Regions from separate parts of the Streptomyces sp. NPDC050264 genome, predicted to be linked through region 4. Evidence: riboswitches for the same ligand, from Rfam matches in the RefSeq annotation. Region 4 holds a riboswitch; each other region holds the start of a gene.
The links. Region 4 has a riboswitch for cobalamin ahead of metE (5-methyltetrahydropteroyltriglutamate--homocysteine S-methyltransferase). Riboswitches for the same ligand answer to the same signal wherever they lie in the genome.
Positions count from the first base shown of each region.

Region 1: it holds a riboswitch for cobalamin, as region 4 does, so the genes downstream of both, AB0J02_RS31980 (CbtB-domain containing protein) here and metE (5-methyltetrahydropteroyltriglutamate--homocysteine S-methyltransferase) in region 4, are expected to answer to the same signal.
Region 2: it holds a riboswitch for cobalamin, as region 4 does, so the genes downstream of both, AB0J02_RS23180 ((2Fe-2S) ferredoxin domain-containing protein) here and metE (5-methyltetrahydropteroyltriglutamate--homocysteine S-methyltransferase) in region 4, are expected to answer to the same signal.
Region 3: it holds a riboswitch for cobalamin, as region 4 does, so the genes downstream of both, AB0J02_RS25390 (ribonucleoside-diphosphate reductase subunit alpha) here and metE (5-methyltetrahydropteroyltriglutamate--homocysteine S-methyltransferase) in region 4, are expected to answer to the same signal.

Region 1 covers NZ_JBFAKV010000022.1:71,345-73,491, reverse strand. Annotated here, with positions in the region: gene AB0J02_RS31990 (histidine phosphatase family protein) at 1-59, shown strand, start outside; gene AB0J02_RS31985 (CbtA family protein) at 251-1,012, opposite strand; gene AB0J02_RS31980 (CbtB-domain containing protein) at 1,035-1,256, opposite strand; cobalamin riboswitch at 1,292-1,435, opposite strand; gene AB0J02_RS31975 (enoyl-CoA hydratase/isomerase family protein) at 1,486-2,147, opposite strand, start outside.
Region 2 covers NZ_JBFAKV010000012.1:203,196-205,342, forward strand. Annotated here, with positions in the region: gene AB0J02_RS23175 ((2Fe-2S)-binding protein) at 9-701, opposite strand; gene AB0J02_RS23180 ((2Fe-2S) ferredoxin domain-containing protein) at 763-1,149, opposite strand; cobalamin riboswitch at 1,212-1,333, opposite strand; gene AB0J02_RS23185 (PHP domain-containing protein) at 1,570-2,147, opposite strand, start outside.
Region 3 covers NZ_JBFAKV010000014.1:204,290-206,436, reverse strand. Annotated here, with positions in the region: gene AB0J02_RS25390 (ribonucleoside-diphosphate reductase subunit alpha) at 1-736, opposite strand, end outside; cobalamin riboswitch at 855-989, opposite strand; gene AB0J02_RS25385 (nucleoside hydrolase) at 1,047-2,027, opposite strand; gene mctP (monocarboxylate uptake permease MctP) at 2,130-2,147, opposite strand, start outside.
Region 4 covers NZ_JBFAKV010000036.1:1,394-3,540, reverse strand. Annotated here, with positions in the region: gene metE (5-methyltetrahydropteroyltriglutamate--homocysteine S-methyltransferase) at 1-1,108, opposite strand, end outside; cobalamin riboswitch at 1,274-1,496, opposite strand; gene AB0J02_RS39560 (hypothetical protein) at 1,550-1,762, opposite strand; gene AB0J02_RS39555 (glycosyltransferase family 39 protein) at 1,943-2,147, shown strand, end outside.

The sequences.
Region 1 (2,147 bases), on a different contig from region 4:
TCAGCGGACGGCTGGGCCGATGGAATGTGGCTCTCGGCCACGCGCTGGGCGGGGCCTGACGATTGCGGCGCCGGTACGCCAGTTGGAGCGCGGCGCGGCGCGGGCGGGGTCCGGGCCCGGCGTAGCCGACCGCGCTCCCGCTGCGGTCGGTCACGTCCTGAGCGGCGCGTTCAGTGGCGCGTTCACGTCGGGCGTCAACGCGAGAAGGCCCCCGGACAACTCCGCGGACCCTCTCGTGCGACGGGCCGGATCACCGACCGGCCGGCACCGCCCGGCTGGGCACGGTGGCGGCCTTCGGGCGCAGCAGCCGCTCGGCCAACTCGCCGAAGAGCAGGCCGAATCCGCCCCACATCACGATCTGTATGGCGAGAGCGGAGAGCCTGAAGCGCCACAGCAGAGCGGCCGGGAAGTGCTCCGGCACGTCGTTGATCACGGGCAGGAACTGGTACGCAAGTCCGATCACGACGGCGAAGCCGAGCATCGCCACGACGGTCGCGTACCAATTGCCGATGCGAGGCGCGAGCCGCTTGCCCAGGATCGTCGCGGCGATCGCGAGAAGCACGCTGAGCACCATCATCAGGAAGTACAGGGTGGTCCGCTTGCCGATGGTGTCGGGGTTGCCGACGGCGGGCGGGTTGGCCGGGTACTTCAGGAACGGGACGACGTACACGGCGAGCAGCGCGCACACCGACAGCAGGAGCGCCGTGGCGCGCGGGCCGAAACGGCCCACCCGGCCCAGGGCGAAGCAGTAGGCGAGTGCGGCGATACCGCCGAAGGCGACCCCGTAGACGAGGACGCCGGTGGCGAGTCCGGCCGTGGACTGCAGGCTCCGCGAGACGAGTTCGGCCTCGTCACCGTGGGAGTGCCCGGCGTGGGCCGACTCCTCGAAGCCGATCGCCTTGTCGACGTTCGGCTCACCGAGCCAGTAGGCGATGACCAGGGCGAGCACACCGGCGGCCAGGCCTGCGAGCATGCCCCGAACAAGCAGATTGCGTACGGTTGTCGAGTTCATGAGCTGCGCGGTGTCCCTCTGGTCAGTGGCAGGGGAAACCGAGCAGGTGGCGGGCGTCGTGCACCCACTCATGGACTTCGGCGCCGCTGAACACGGACGTGGCGCCCTGTTCGGCGCCGACGAAGTAGAGCAGGACCAGCATCAGGACGCCGAAGAAGGCGGCCCAGGGGGCGATCGCCTTCAACGGCAGTGTTGCGGGCACTTCAGGGGTGGTGGCAGTCGGCTGGGCGACATGCTGCGCCATGGCAGGGCCTCCTCGGGAGTTCGCGTCCCATCTCGGTGGTGCACAGGACGACAGCCACGGGTCTGACTCACGAACGGTCTTGTGACCGCTCGCTCACAGTGGCGCGACCGTCCCGGATTCTCACCGGCTTCCGTCGTGCCGTCGTCGATACGCACCGAAGGTACCGCGTGTCGCGTGCATGGCCAAGACAGCGCGGACCGGCGTGATCTCGCCCGCGGCGCGCGTGGGGCTACAACAGGCCACCGCCCAGGCCCAGTTCGCGCTCGCCGAGCGGCGTGAAATGGCGTTCCACATCAGCGGCGGTGACCTCGGCGAGGGTCCGCGGCGACCAGCGGGGCCTGCGGTCCTTGTCGATGACCTGGGCGCGGACCCCCTCGACGAAGTCCGGATTGCCCATCGCCGCGCAGGAGACGCGGTACTCCTGGTCCAGCACCCTTTCCAGGGAGCCGAGTTCCCGGGCCCGGCGCACCGCTTCCAGCGTGACCTTGACGGCGGTGGGCGACTTGCCGAGCAGTGTTTCGGCCGTTTCCTTGGCCGCCGGGTCCCCGTGGTCGAGGAGCCGGGCGAGGATCTCCTCGACGGTGTCGGCGGCGAAGCACGCGTCGGTCCACTCCCGCCCCGCCTCCAGCTCCCCCTGTGGCGCGGGGAGCGCGTGGTGGGCGAGCGCGTCCTGTACCGGCCGTGTCGCCAGTTCGGCCAGCAGGGCGGGCAGTGCCGCCGACGGGACGTAGTGGTCGGCGAGTCCGCACAGCAGCGCGTCACCGGCGCCGATGTGCTCCCCGGTCAGCGCGAGACGGGTGCCCAGTTCGCCGGGGGCGCGCGGGAGCAGATGGGTCCCGCCGACGTCGGGGACGAAGCCGATGCCGGTCTCCGGCATGGCGACCCGAGAAC
Region 2 (2,147 bases), on a different contig from region 4:
TTCACCGGTCAGCCCACCAGACAGCAGTCCCCGCACTTCCCGCCACCCGGGATTCGGTAGTACAGGCAGCAACTACGCCGCCGGAACGTCAGATCCGGGCCGGTGATCCAGCCGCTGCCACGCAGCCTTCCTGTTTCCAGCAAGTCCGTGGTGAGGTCGGTGAGTTCCGCGCGCAGGTCCGGCCGACGCCTGAGCAGCATCGCCGCCGACCCGACGAGCGCGGACGCGGTGTTCCCGGCCAGCAGTCCCGGTGCGATCTTGACGGTGAGTTGGCTTTCCAGTTTCTCCAGTGGGCCGTTGACCTCCGCGTACACGGCCTCCGCAAGGGACGGCAAGCGGCCGGTGAGCCTGCCCTTCGGATCTGCCAGGCGGAGAGCCGGGCCGCCTTCGACCCATTCCGCCGTGCTCATCTCGGGCACGATCCCGTGCAGGAGCGTGCAGGCCAACACCGGTGACCACAGCCGGGCGGCGAGTCCCAGGTGCGCGACGGAGACGCCGACGCGGGTTTCGTCCGTGGCGCAGCGATCATTGACCGCCCGCGCGAGAACGGTGAATTCCGAGAAGGTGAGCCGCCCCCTCCCGGCTCTCCGAGCATCAGGCCTCTCCGCCGCGTCCAGAACGAAGAACCCGTCGAGCCCCGCAACATCGCGAAGCGCCTCGGCGACGTCGCCGACCGAGAGTTCGCGCGGCACCTCACACACGACAAATCCCTTCCGTGCTCTGCTGGTTCACTCGGCTGGTCCACACGGCCGGAGCAGAGGCTCACGGAGTCTTGAGGCGGCCTGGCGGCTTGAAGAGGTAAAGGTCCAGGATCTCCGGGTGGGGCGCGACTCCAGGTCCGCCGGCGCTTATCCAGTCGGCAATGTCCTCGGTGGCGTCACGATCATTGACAAGGCCGAGCCATACCGGTCGGGCACCCGCCGCCCGGCCGGCCCTTGAGGGCTGTACGACGATGACGTTGGCCTGGTCACAGACGTCCAGGCACTCGGAGACACGCACCGGAGCCACCGCCCGCAACCGCGCGGTCTGCGCCGCGTGATCCCCACTCACCTTGACACTGCCGCAACAACAGTCGCGGCACACCACCACCCTGCACGGAACCTCGCGGTCCCGCCCAGCCTCCATGTCGCGGGCCGGCCTCTCGGGCATGCCGCACTCCTCCCTCTCGCCGGGGAAGTCCGCCCCGGGGTCCATCGAGGAGGCGACAGCGTGAGTCTCCTGGCTCTCGGGTCAGTGCTCGTCCCGGCCTTCCCACCCGCCTGGGCAGTGGCATGTCGGGATCCGCTCGCCGATCACAGTGGCGGTACCGCACCGGATTCACACCGGATTCCTCGAACCGCCGTCGCCTATGTCGTCCGCAATCATGCCATCCGGCCCGCTACCCGGTCTCGTACGGTCTCGCTGATCTGCGCGAACCGGTTGGCGCACAGGTCCGGCCGAGGCTCTGCCCCGGCCATCGCGGGAGCCGCACGACGGTGCCGGAGTCCGGCCGCGTCCAGACCCTCGACTACGCGCCCCGCACCCCGCCCCGCTCGGTCCCGGCCTGCCCGACAGACCGGCCACGCCCGCTCACGGCAACTCCCCCGCCCGCTTCGCCCGGGTCCACTCCAGCAGCCTGTCCACGGGCCAGGTCGTGACCACGCGCTCGGCGGGCACAGCGCACTCCTCTGCCCGCGCGCAGCCGATCACCTGCCAGTCCAACTGGCCCGGCGCGTGCGCGTCGGTGTCCACCGAGAACAGGGCCCCCGCCGCCACGGCACGGCGCAGCAGACGGCGCGGCGGGTCGAGGCGCTCCGGGCGGCTGTTGATCTCCACCGCGGTGCCCGCGGCCGCGCACGCCTCGAACACCGCGTCGGCGTCGAACCGCGACTCGGGCCGGCCTCGCCCGGTCACCAGCCGGCCGGTGCAGTGCCCCAGGACGTCGGCCCGCGGATTGCTGACCGCGGCGACCATCCGCCGGGTCATCGCATCGGCGTCCATACGCAGTTTGGAGTGCACCGAGACGACCACGACATCGAGCTGGTCGAGCAGGTCGGGTTCCTGGTCCAGGGAGCCGTCGTCGAGGATGTCGCACTCGATGCCGGTGAGCAGCCGAAACGGTGCCCAGCGGGCGTTCAGGTCGGCCACCGCCGCGAGTTGCTCCCGCA
Region 3 (2,147 bases), on a different contig from region 4:
TGGAGAGCCGGGCCACCTGGTGGTAGCGGTCGTAGATCGAGTCGAGCTCGTCCAGCGGGGAGTCGAGGAGGTAGCAGCTCGACATCTGCGGGTGCCGGGTGCCCGAGTTGAAGAGGGTGGGGGAGGAGGGCAGGTAGTCCAGGCGGCTCATCAGGCCGTACAGCGCGCTGACCTCGTCGACGGCGCGGGCGCTGTCGTCCTCCGCGAGACCCGACGCGACGCGCAGCATGAAGTGCTGCGGGGTCTCGATGACCGCGCGGGTGATCGGGTGGCGCAGCAGGTAGCGGCTGTGCAGGGTGCGCAGACCGAAGTAGCCGAAGCGGTCGTCGGCCGCGGTGTCGATGAGCGCGTCGAGGCGCGCGGCGTGTACGCGGACGAACTCCGCGGTGCGGTCGGCGATCAGGCCCTCGCGGTGGCCGACGGCGACGGACCCGGTGAAGGAGGTCACGCCCTGCGAGGCGGCCTCGGCGGCGATGGAGAGCGTGAGGAGCCGGGCGGCGAGCCGGGAGTAGACCGGGTCCTCGGAGATCAGCCCGGCCGCGGCCTCGGTGGCGAGTTCGCGCAGCTCGGCCTCGTCGGCGCGGGCGCTGCGGCCGCGCAGCGCTGCGGCGGCCACCCGGCCGGGGTCGGCGCCCCGGAGGTCGGCGGTCAGCTCGGTCAGGGTGCGCAGCAGCGCGGTGCCCGGAGCGTCTTGCGGTGCGGCTGAGACCGGTTCGGCGGGCGGCGCGATGGTCACGTGGGGCTCTCCCTCGCTCGGCTCGGGGCCTGCGGGAAGGAGTGGCTCCGGCGCGCACGGGGCGCCGTCGTCACCGGCCCATTCCGCGAGGCCCGGACGTCGTCGACACCCGGGCCGGACGGCCCGGGTGTGCTGCGGCAGGTCGTCGGACTCACGCGGGCGCCACTTTGGGCGCATACGTTCACCGTTGCGGGACAGTTCCGGATTTGCACCGGATTCCCCTGCGGCTGCAGCGAGAGCGAGCATACATGTTGTGCCGGGCCATCGCGGCAGGCCCACATCTTGTGTCGACCGGGCCCCACGGTGGGAGTCACACGGCCGCGGGCCGCTTCAGCAGCGTGGCCACGAAATCCTCTGTGAAGTTACGCGGGCCGGTGCCCAGGGCGACCCGGCCGCGATGCTTGGCGCGGGCGTTCACCAGGGGCGACTCCGTGTAGTACTCGCGGGGGTAATCGGAGTCGTAGGGGATGAACACCGTCTTGCCGCGGGTGAGTTCGCTCGCGCACTCCACCACGACGGTGCCCTCGGCCGCCGTGATGAACGACTCGTCCGCGCACACGCCGACGGCGAGCGGGTCGTGCAGGGGGGAGCCTCCGGCCTCCTCGTAGGCGCCGAGGTAGAAGCGCATCAGCCGTGCGGTCAGCTCCATGCCGGGACCGGCCGCCTCCAGCGTCGCCAGCTCCGCGGGCCCGAACCGCCAGCCGTGCGTCGCGTCGAGCCCGACCATCGTGTACGGAATGCCGGAGGAGACGACGAGGTCCGCCGCGTCGGGGTCCGCCCACGCGTTGAACTCGGCGACGGGCGTGATGTTCCCGGGTATCTCGGCCGCCCCGCCCATGAAGACGAGCCGCTTCACACGCCGGGCGAAGTCGGGGTCCTCGCTCAGGGCGAGCGCCACATTGGTGAGCGGGCCCGTCGCGCACACCGTCAGCTCGCCCTCGTACTCGCGCGAGAGCCGGAGCAGCGCCTGCGCCGAGGACTCGGTGTGCTCGGGCACGGCCGAGTCGGGCAGTCGCTCGGCGCCGAGTCCCGTGGAGCCGTGGAACTCGCCGGCGGCCGCGTACGGAAGGCGGGTCAGCGGGCGGCCCGCGCCCCGGTGCACGGTGATGTCGCCGTCGATGCCGAAGGCCCGGGCGAGCGCCCGCCCGTTGCGGAAGGTCTGCGTCGCGGGCACGTTGCCGCCGACGGTCGTGTAGGCCTTGAGGTCCCACAGCCCGGTGCCGAGCAGGTATTGCAGCGCGACGGCGTCGTCTATGCCGGGGTCGCTGTCGAGCACGATGGGGGCGGTCATGATTCCTCCGGGGCGGGTGGTGCGAAAGGTGCTGGGTCACGATAAAGGGACGGGCCCCTCCGCAAGGGAGGGGCCCGTCCTTCGGGAGGCGGGGGACGGCCGCTAGTGGCCGCCCGCTCC
Region 4 (2,147 bases):
TGACCACCTCGGCCGTCTTCTGCCGGGCGAAGGACAGCCACCGCAGGATCTGCGGATCGAGGTCGCGTTCCCGCGCCGCGTCCAGCGGGACGTGGAGCAGTGAGCAGGAGGCGGCCACGTCGACCCGCTCGGCGAGCCCGAGCAGGGTGCCCAGTGTGGCGAGGGACTTCTCCAGGTCGTTCACCCAGATGTTGCGGCCGTCGACGACGCCGGCGACCAGCCGCTTGCCGGGCAGTCCGCCGGCCGCGGCGAGCGCGTCGAGGTTCGCGGCGGCCGGCCCGGTGAAGTCCAGGGCGAGCCCTTCGACGGGGGCCTTGGCCAGCACCGGGAGGGCGTCGCCGAGACGGTCGAAGTACGAGCCGATCAGCAGCTGCGGACGGTCCGTGAGCGAGCCGAGATCGCGGAACGCCCGCTCGGCTGCGTTCAGTTCGGCCGCGGTGCGGTCCTGGACGAGAGCGGGCTCGTCCAGCTGTACCCAGTCGGCTCCCGCGGCGCGCAGATCGGCGAGCACCCGCGCGTACACGGGCAGCAGCCGGTCCAGCAGGGTCAGCGGCACGAAGTCCGCGGCGACGCCCGGCGCGGGCTTGGCGAGCAGCAGGTAGGTGACGGGGCCGACGAGCACGGGCCGCGGCGTCAGCCCGAGCGCGAGAGCCTCGCGCACCTCCTGGACCTGCTTGGCGGAGTCGGCCGCGAACACCGTGTCAGGACCCAACTCCGGGACGAGATAGTGGTAGTTGGTGTCGAACCACTTGGTCATCTCCAGCGGCGCCACGTCCTGGGTGCCGCGGGCCATCGCGAAGTAGCCGTCGAGGGCGTCCGCGTCGACGGCGGCGCGATGGCGCGCGGGCACGGCCCCCACCATGACGGTCGTGTCCAGGACGTGGTCGTAGTACGAGAAGTCGCCGGCCGGGACCTCGTGGAGGCCGGCGTCCGCGAGGTCCTGCCAGTGTGTGCGGCGCAGTTCGGCGGCGGTGGCGCGCAGCGCGTCGGCGTCGACGCGGCCCTTCCAGTACCCCTCGACGGCCTTCTTCAGTTCCCGGTCGCGCCCCTGGCGCGGGTAGCCGTACACGGTGGCGCGCGCCGATCCGGCTGTGTTCCTGCTGGTCACGGAGATCTCCTTCGCGAGATGAATCCCTGAGATCCCGGCGACGGGACGAGAGACGCGAAGGGGTGACGGACCGGGCGGCCCGGACCGCCGCGAGAGGGCACGGTCGTCCGCCCGATATGTTCGCCGACCCGCCCTCGAGGTCGCCAGGATGTCCGCGCACGCGTCGTACGCACACGGGCAGTTGGCAGGTCTTCGGACTCGCGGGCACGCCTCGTGTCGTACGAGACATCTACTGGCCGTCGCTTCCCAGGCCCTTGGCGGGGCCCAGTGCTGATGACGGCGGTCGTTCCCACTCACCGCTGCGGGGCAGTCCCGGATTCCCACCGGGTTCCCTCTTGCGACGCATCCCGCCTGGCGGACGGGGCGAACCAGCTGCGTCGATCAGCGTACGGGGTCGCCCGCCGGTGCTCAATGCCGACCCGACGACGCCCCGGGCCGGCGCTACCAGGGGGCGGGCCAGGTGCCGGGGCCGCCGCCGCGCCAGTCGATCAGCGGGGACTCCGCCACGTCCGACGCGTCCACGTCGAGTCCGGCCCGGCGCAGGAACTCGGCGACGTCGCGCGGCTCGTGCGCGAGTCCGAGGATCTCGCCGTCCACGCGGACACGGCGCCCTCCGTCGGGCGAGGGCTGGTGGACGATGACCGGTTTGCTCATGCTCCCACCGTCCGGCGTGCCCGCCGCTTGCGCATCCTGAGACCCGGCGCCCCTGAGGCTGGGCGCATCAGGTGACCCGTCCCGCGTGGCGTCACACGTCGTGTGCGGGCCCTTTTCAGGATGGTCGCGTCAGGCGCCGGCGGTCGGCCGCGCACGGCTCGAACAGGAGAGAGAGCCCTGGTGGCCGTCGCCCTCGTCCGCAACGATCCCGCGCCCGCGACCCCGCCACGACAGCGGAACCGTCCACACGGGGACCCCGGCACCGCGGTCGCCGTCGCCGTACCGGCCGCCGTGATGGCGGCCGTGGGGACCTGGGGGCTCGACCGCGACGGGGTGTGGGGCGACGAAGGCGTCACGCTGCAGATGGCCCACCGCACGCTCCCCG